Regions from separate parts of the Candidatus Pelagibacter sp. HIMB123 genome, predicted to be linked through region 2. Evidence: riboswitches for the same ligand, from Rfam matches in the RefSeq annotation. Region 2 holds a riboswitch; the other holds the start of a gene.
What was found. A riboswitch is a leader RNA that binds a small molecule or an ion and turns the genes downstream of it on or off. The one in region 2 is predicted to bind glycine.

Region 1 (4,220 bases), on a different contig from region 2:
ACATGTAGTGTTAAACGCAAAAAATCATGAAAATGAAGCAGAGATAATTGCAAATGCAGGAAAAGAGAATTCAGTAATTATTACAACAAGTATTTCAGGAAGAGGAGTTGATATTCAACTTGGTGGGAAGAAGGGCTCTATTCCAGATGACCAGCTTAAAATAAATAAGGATAAAATTAAATCCTTAGGAGGTTTGTTTGTAATTGGCACGGAGAGAATGGAGTCTAGAAGAGTTGATAACCAGGCAAGAGGAAGATCTGGAAGACAAGGAGATGAAGGTAGTTCTATATTTTATGTTAGTTTAGAGGATGATTTAATGAGAATTTTTGGGTCAGAGTCAATGAATAGTATGCTCGAAAAACTTGGACTTAAAGATGGTGAAAGTATCGATCATCCCTGGATTAATAAAGCATTAGAAAGAGCGCAACAAAAAGTGGAGGCTAGGAATTTTGATATTAGAAAAACGCTTATCAAATTTGATAACGTTCTTAATGATCAAAGGCATGTTGTGTTTTCACAAAGAAAAAATGCGATGAATAGTGAAAATATTTTTGATTATTCAGATGAATTTTTAAAAGAAATATCTGATGATTTAATTAAGTTAAAAATTTCAAATTTATCCAATCTTAAAAGTAATGAATTTAATAATAAAACTAAGCAAATAATTGGAAAAAGCTTTGAAGAAACTGAATTTAAGGATTTAATTGAAGCAAAAGATAAAGATTTTAGAGAAAAGATTTCTAATAAATTTCAAGAAACTAGAAAGGAACGGATTAAACTTTTGGGTGAAGATCATGCTAAAGATATTGAAAAAAGAATTTTTCTTCAATCAATTGATTTAAACTGGAAATCCCACATTCAATATTTGGAGCAATTAAGACAAGTCATAGGTCTAAGATCTTATGGTCAAAGAGATCCTCTAGTTGAATATAAAAAAGAGGCATTTGAATTATTTTCAAATCTATTAGAAAAATTAAAATTAGACTATGTAACTATTTTAATGAACTTAAAAGTTGTAGTAGAGTCAACTAAGGAAAATGAAAAAAAACAAAACGATATTTCTAAACAAATTTCAAACAATAAAAAAATGGGAAGAAATGAACCATGTTTTTGTGGGTCTGGAAAAAAATTTAAGCATTGTCACGGTACTTTATAAATTTAAATAAATAACAAAATTAAAGAAATTAAAATTAATACACCTATAATAGTTGATAATACTTTTTTTGATTTTAAAATTTTATCAAAATTATTTTTCTTAATAGTTAATGTGCTTAGATCCTCAGTACTAGTGATAAAACCATCGTTTCTTCCAATTTTAAGAAATTTGTTTTTTCTCTCAGTCATTATTTCTTCTGAAGATAATTCATCAAAATAATTTAAATTTTTTGATAAAGTTTCTCTCACGTTATTTAATATAATATCTCTATCTCTGTGCGCGCCGCCTAAAGGTTCTTCAATTATTTCATCAATAACTTTTAATTTTAATAAATCTTTAGCTGAAAGTTTCATAGCTTTCGCAGCATCAAGCATTTTTTTTGGATCTCTCCATAGAATAGTTGCACATCCCTCAGGGGATATTACTGAATAAATTGCATTTTCTAGCATAAGGACTTTATTTGATGAAGCTAATGCAATTGCTCCACCAGAACCACCCTCGCCTATAATTATTGCAATTGTTGGAACTTTAAGCTCCATACAGCATTCGATTGATTTTGCAATTGCTTCGGCTTGACCTCTTTCTTCTGCTCCTACGCCTGGATATGCTCCTGGAGTATCAATAAAAGAGATTATTGGAATATTAAATTTGTTTGCTAAGTTCATTAATCTTATAGTTTTTCTATAACCTTCTGGCCTCATCATTCCAAAATTTCTCTCAATCCTGCTGTCCAAATCTTCTCCTTTTTCTTGACCTATTACTAAAACAGATTTTCCATTGAACTTTGCAAATCCAGTTAATACTGATTTATCCTCTCCATAATATCTATCCCCAGATAATGAAATGAAGTCTTCAAACAAATTATCAATAAAAAATTTTGCTTTAGGCCTATCTTCATGGCGAGCAACCATAGTAGTCTGCCAAGGATCTAAATTGGAATAAATATTTTTTAATTTTTCATCAATTTCTGTTTGAGTGCTTGAAATTTTTTGAGTATTAACTTCTGATAATCCCTCTTGATTGTAAGGATCTTTCAATTTTTCTAGTTCGTTTTCTAGATCTTTAATTTCTGTTTCAAAATTTAGATAATTTTTCATACTTTATTTATAGCGGATGGATAAAATACAAAAAAGGCAATAAAATGATATTAAATAAGGTGTAATTCTTATTAATTGACTTAAATCATTTAAAAGATACAAATTCATTATCGGGAGAGACTATTTATAGCGCCGAAGGAGCAACCACCCCGGAAACTCTCAGGCAAAAGGACCGATTAAAGCATAACACTCTGGAAAGAGATTGATTTCCGCCGAAGGAGTAAAGCTCTCAGGCAAAAATACAGATGGGGTACGAATTAAGTGCTATGCAAGAAAAATATATTAAAATTAATAATCTTCAAGTATCTGAAAAGCTATCAAACTTCGTAAATAATGAATTATTAAAAAATACAAATGTATCTTCAGAAAATTTTTGGTTAGGTCTAGAAAAAACTCTTGATGACTTGGCGCCAAAAAATAAAGAATTAATTAAATTAAGGGAAGATTTACAGAAGAAAATAGATGATTGGCATATCAAAAATAAAAGTAAAGAATTTAATTTAGATGAGTACAAAAAATTTTTATTAGAAATTGGTTATTTAAAAAATGAAGGACCTGATTTTAAAATAGAAACAGAAAATGTTGATGAAGAAATTGCAAGTATAGCTGGACCTCAGCTAGTTGTACCTGTCATGAATGCGAGGTATGCATTAAATGCTGCAAATGCAAGATGGATGAGTTTATATGATAGTCTTTATGGTACAGATGTAATTGAACAGTCTGAAGACAGCGTATCTGAACGGTATGACCCTTTAAGAGGTGAAATGGTTATAAAATATGGAAGAGATTTTTTAGATAAATACTTTCCATTAGCTGGATTAAGCTGGAATAAAATTACAAGTTTTGCAGTAAAATATGGGAAATTAAAAGTTTTAAAAGGTGCTGATATTTTTGATTTGGAAGATGAAAATAAATTTGTTGGCCACCGAGGTGAAAGCGATAATCCATCTGCAATTATTCTAAAAAATAATAATTTACATATTGAAATTCTAAAAGACTCAAGAGCTTTTGCTGCTCAACAAGATCATGCAGGTATAAGTGATATTATACTAGAATCTGCAGTTTCAACAATTTGTGATAATGAAGATAGTGTAGCAGCAGTTGACGCGGAAGATAAAATTATTTGTTATAGAAATTGGCTAGGTCTAATGAGAGGAGATCTTAAGTCAAAATTTGAAAAAGAAGGAAAATTATTTGAGAGAAAATTAAATCCACACAGAAGCTATATCTCAAAAGATGGGAAAGGCTTGAAGTTACATGGTAGAAGCCTATTGCTTGTAAGAAACGTTGGTCATTTAATGACTAACCCTTCAATTTTATTACGTGATGGAAGTGAAATACCCGAGGGTATTATGGATGCATTTATAACTACAGCAGCCGCACTACATGATATTAAAAATAAAAATAATTCAAGAACTGGATCAGTTTATATTGTAAAACCTAAAATGCATGGTCCAGACGAGACGGCATTTACAGATTTAATTTTTTCTAAAGTTGAGGAAGTTCTAAATTTACCTAAGTACACATGTAAGATTGGAATTATGGATGAAGAGCGAAGAACATCAGCAAATTTAAAAGAATGTATTAGAAGTCTTAAAAATAGGGTTTTTTTTATTAATACTGGCTTCTTGGATAGAACTGGTGATGAAATGCATACATCAATGGAAGCTGGTCCTATGATTAAAAAAGGTGATATGAAATCATCTAAATGGATTACTGCATACGAAAATAACAATGTTGATATTGGTTTAAGTTGTGGATTTTCTGGTAAAGCTCAAATTGGAAAAGGGATGTGGGCAATGCCAGATAAAATGAAAGATATGATGGAGCAAAAAACAGGACATTTAAAAGCAGGTGCAAACTGTGCGTGGGTTCCATCACCAACAGCAGCTGCTTTACATGCTCTACATTATCATGAAATAAATATTTTCGATGAACAAAAAAAATTAACTAAAAGAGAACCATCT
Region 2 (4,220 bases):
AATTTGCAAACATTTATACATTTGAAAGTCCAGGTGGATGGAATATTTTGGGAAATACTCCTTTAGATGTTTTTGATAGTTCAAAAGAAGACAAACCAAACCTAATTAATCCAGGAGATACAGTAGTTTTCAAGGAAATTACTTTAGATCAGTATAAAAATTATAATGAGTAACAATTATTTAGAAATAATTAGACCTGGAATTAATACTACTTTTCAAGATAAAGGTAGGGATCATCTTTATCATATTGGTATTCCATTTAGTGGTGCTATGGATAACCGAAATTATCTTATAGCTAATAAACTTGTTAATAATAATTTAGACTCTGCAGTGATAGAGTTTGCATATCAAGGTCCTCATATAAAATATTCTGGAGAAAAAATTAATTGTGCCATCACTGGAGATGTAATTTTTTCAATTAAAAAAAAAGATACTGAAATTGAGGGTAAATGTTTCGAAAGTTATCAAATTGAAAATGGAGATGAGATAAATATCATATCTACAAATAAATCAGTTTATGGATATTTAGCATTAGGTGGAGAGTTCGATTTAAAATTTCAATGGAATAGTTGTTCTATAAATACGAAAGCAAATATTGGATCTAATGATGGAAAAAAATTAGATGTAGGTCAAAGAATTAATTTAAAAAAAATAAATTCAAATAAGGATATTAAAAAAACTAATTACATTAATACCAAAATAGAAAACATAAGGGTGATCAGAGGTACTAATTTTGATTACTTTTCTGAAGAAGGTAAAAAAATATTTTATGAAAAGGAATTCACAGTATCCAAACTTTCAGACAGAATGGGTATGAGACTAGAGGGACCTAAAATTGATAATATAGTGAATACCAACATAAAATCAGAGGGTTTGATTAAAGGTGTAATCCAAGTACCGGCAGACGGAAATCCAATTATAATGCTTTCAGATCATGGTACTATTGGTGGCTATCCAAAAATTGGAGTTGTGGCTAGTGTCGATTATGACCGATTAGTACAGATGTCTCCTGGTTCAAAAATAAAATTTAAAGAGATTAATTTATCTGATGCAGAGACTTTATTTAAGTTATATGAAATGGAAACTCAAAATTTACTATCACAAATTTAATGAATTTTTTATCAAAAATACCAGGACCTTTTTTAGTTTTTTTAGGAGCTTGCGCGTTAAGTTTTGGAGGTTTAATTGTTAAGTCTTTCGATGGATCTACACTTTGGCAAATATTATTTTGGAGATCACTTTTCTTTATTGGAGTAATTACAATTTTTTTAATTTTTACTTACAGAGGAAAAATTTTCAGTGCTCTTTATAAATCTGGAATTCCAGGTTTATTTGGAGGTATAATTTTATCTATTGGATTTGCTAGCTATGTATTTGCTATGTACGAAACAACAGTAGCTAATGCAAACTTTATAATTCAAACTCAAGCTTTGTTTTTAGCAATTTTTGGTTATGTATTTTTAAAGGAAAAAATTTCTAAAATTACATTAACTTGCATTATTACAGCAGTAGTTGGCATCATTTTAATGTTAGGAAGTTCACTAACACCAGGTCAAATGACTGGAAACCTAGTTGCATTTATCATGCCGATATCATTTGCAATCTTAATTTTAATTGTCAGAAAATATCCAAAAGTCGACATGATACCTTTACAATTAGTTGCTGGAATTTTTGCAACACTAATAGGTTTGTTTATGTCACCGAGTATTTTGGTTTCAACAAATGATATTTTTTTAGGTTTTATTGCAGGATTTTTTCAAGTTGGACTTGGATTTATACTTATAACAATTGGAGCAAGATCAACTCCTTCAGCATTTGTTGGAATCATTATGTTAACTGAAGCTGTTCTAGGACCCATGTGGGCATGGATGTTTGCAAACGAAAACCCACCACTTACTGTACTTTTTGGGGGAGCCGTAGTTATAACAGCAGTAGTTATACAGTTTTTGTCTCCATTACTTATTAAAAAGCTAGCTAAATAAATTTCACATAAACATTTTAAATGTGTTATAAATTTATTAACGGGAGAGACTACTTTTGTAGCGCCGAAGGAGCAACCACCCCGGAAACTCTCAGGCAAAAGGACCGTACATATTAACTCTGGAAAGAGAATTATTCTCGCCGAAGGAGCAAATCTCTCAGGCACCAAGACAGAGGGGGCAAAGAAGAGTTAATATGGAAATAAAAAAAACATCACTAAATAAACTTCATCAAAGTAACAACGCTAAGTTTGTTGAATTTGCTGGCTATGAAATGCCTATACAGTATAGCAAAGGTATTATTGAAGAGCATAAATTCACAAGATCCCACTCTGGAATATTTGATGTATCACATATGGGCCAGCTATTTATATATGGCGATGAAACTTTAACAGATGAATTAGAAAAAATTTTTCCATTAGATTTAAAAAATCTAAAACAAAACTGCTCTAAGTATAGTTTTTTAATGAATGAGGATGCGGGAATTTATGATGATTTAATCATCACCAAAATAGAGGAGGGTTATTTAATTATCTTAAATGCTGCATGTAAAGATAAAGATTTTGAGATTTTATCTAATTTACTAGGCTCGAAATTTAAAATGAATTTAGATAACAATAGATCTTTGATAGCAATTCAAGGACCTAAGTCTGTTGAAATTTTAAACTCAATTATAAATGGGGTTGATCAACTAAATTTTATGACAGGAAATTGGTTCGATTCTGATAATCAAAAATTATTTGTCACAAGATCAGGTTATACAGGGGAAGATGGATTTGAAATTTCAATTTCTAACGATAAAGCTGAAAAATTCGTTGAAAATTTAATAAAAAAAGGAGCACAACTTATAGGACTTGGGGCAAGAGATACCTTGCGATTAGAAGCTGGATTATGTTTATATGGTCACGAATTAGATATTAATAAAACACCAGTTGAGGCAAACCTTAGATGGGCAATCTCAAAATCTAGATTATCAAATGGAGGTTTTATTGGATCGAAAAAAATTATGAACCAAATGCAAGATGGAGCAAGCCAAATAAGAGTAGGGATTAAACCCGAAGGTAGATTGATTGCTAGAGAAAAAACTAAAATATTTGATGATACAGATACACAAATCGGTGAGATAACTAGTGGTACGTTTGGACCAAGTGTAAACGGTCCTATAGCGATGGGTTATGTTAATAAAGAGTTTTCAAAAGTTGATACTAAAATTTTGCTTGAGGTAAGAGGGAAAAAACATCCAGCAAATGTTTGCGCATTACCATTTTATAAAAAAAATTATGTGAAAGGAGTGAATTAATGAGTGAAGTTAAATTTTCAAAAGAACATGAGTGGATTACTTTAGAGGGAGATGTAGCCACAATAGGAATTACAAAACATGCAACAGAAATGCTTGGAGACATCGTTTTTGCAGAACTTCCTGAAAAAGGATCTAATGTTGAAAAAGATGGTACTGCAGGAGTAGTAGAGTCTACGAAAGCTGCTAGTGATGTTTATACACCAGTCAGTGGTGAAGTAGTAGATACCAATCAAGCCATTGTAGACGATCCTTCTAAAATTAATGAAGATCCAGAGGGTTCAGCATGGTTTTTTAAACTTAAAATGAAAGATCAATCTGAAATGGACAGCCTGATGAACAAAGAAGAATACGATAAATTTGCAAAGGAGAGTGCTAGCTAATGTTACATAATTCTCAAAAAGATTTTTTAAAAAGGCACATTGGACCTTCAGATGAAGATCAAAATAAAATGCTTAAGGAACTTAATTATAAATCACTTGATGATTTAATCAAAAGTACAGTTCCAGAAAAAATCCAATTGAAAGATGAATTAAATATTGGTGAGTCTAATTCAGAATATGAAGCATTAAGAAAATTAAAAGCGATTTCGAAAAAAAATCAAATTTACTCTAACTTTATAGGAATGGGTTATTACGGAACCTATACGCCATATGTAATTCTAAGAAATATTTTAGAAAATCCAGGTTGGTACACTTCTTATACACCTTATCAACCCGAGGTAGCTCAAGGAAGATTAGAAATGCTGCTTAATTTCCAACAAATGATTGTTGATTTCACAGGAATGGATATCGCAAATGCATCTTTGTTAGATGAAGGAACAGCTGCCGCAGAAGCAATGGGATTAAGTCATAGATTAAATAAAAAAGATAGTAATTTAGTTTTTGTCTCAGAAAATTGTCATCCACAAACAATAGATGTAATCCAAACAAGAGCAGAGCCAA

Region 1: another riboswitch for glycine. It lies ahead of ACTTBL_RS06215 (malate synthase G); the one in region 2 lies ahead of gcvT (glycine cleavage system aminomethyltransferase GcvT).

Annotation. Positions count from the first base shown of each region.
Region 1 is NZ_JBNAIL010000027.1:24,337-28,556, forward strand. Features, by position in the region: gene secA (preprotein translocase subunit SecA) at 1-1,156, shown strand, start outside; gene ACTTBL_RS06210 (acetyl-CoA carboxylase carboxyltransferase subunit alpha) at 1,159-2,253, opposite strand; glycine riboswitch at 2,355-2,438, shown strand; gene ACTTBL_RS06215 (malate synthase G) at 2,520-4,220, shown strand, end outside.
Region 2 is NZ_JBNAIL010000009.1:67,734-71,953, reverse strand. Features, by position in the region: gene ACTTBL_RS03060 (allophanate hydrolase subunit 1) at 1-173, shown strand, start outside; gene ACTTBL_RS03055 (biotin-dependent carboxyltransferase family protein) at 166-1,110, shown strand; gene ACTTBL_RS03050 (DMT family transporter) at 1,110-1,982, shown strand; glycine riboswitch at 2,013-2,098, shown strand; gene gcvT (glycine cleavage system aminomethyltransferase GcvT) at 2,176-3,279, shown strand; gene gcvH (glycine cleavage system protein GcvH) at 3,279-3,659, shown strand; gene gcvP (aminomethyl-transferring glycine dehydrogenase) at 3,659-4,220, shown strand, end outside.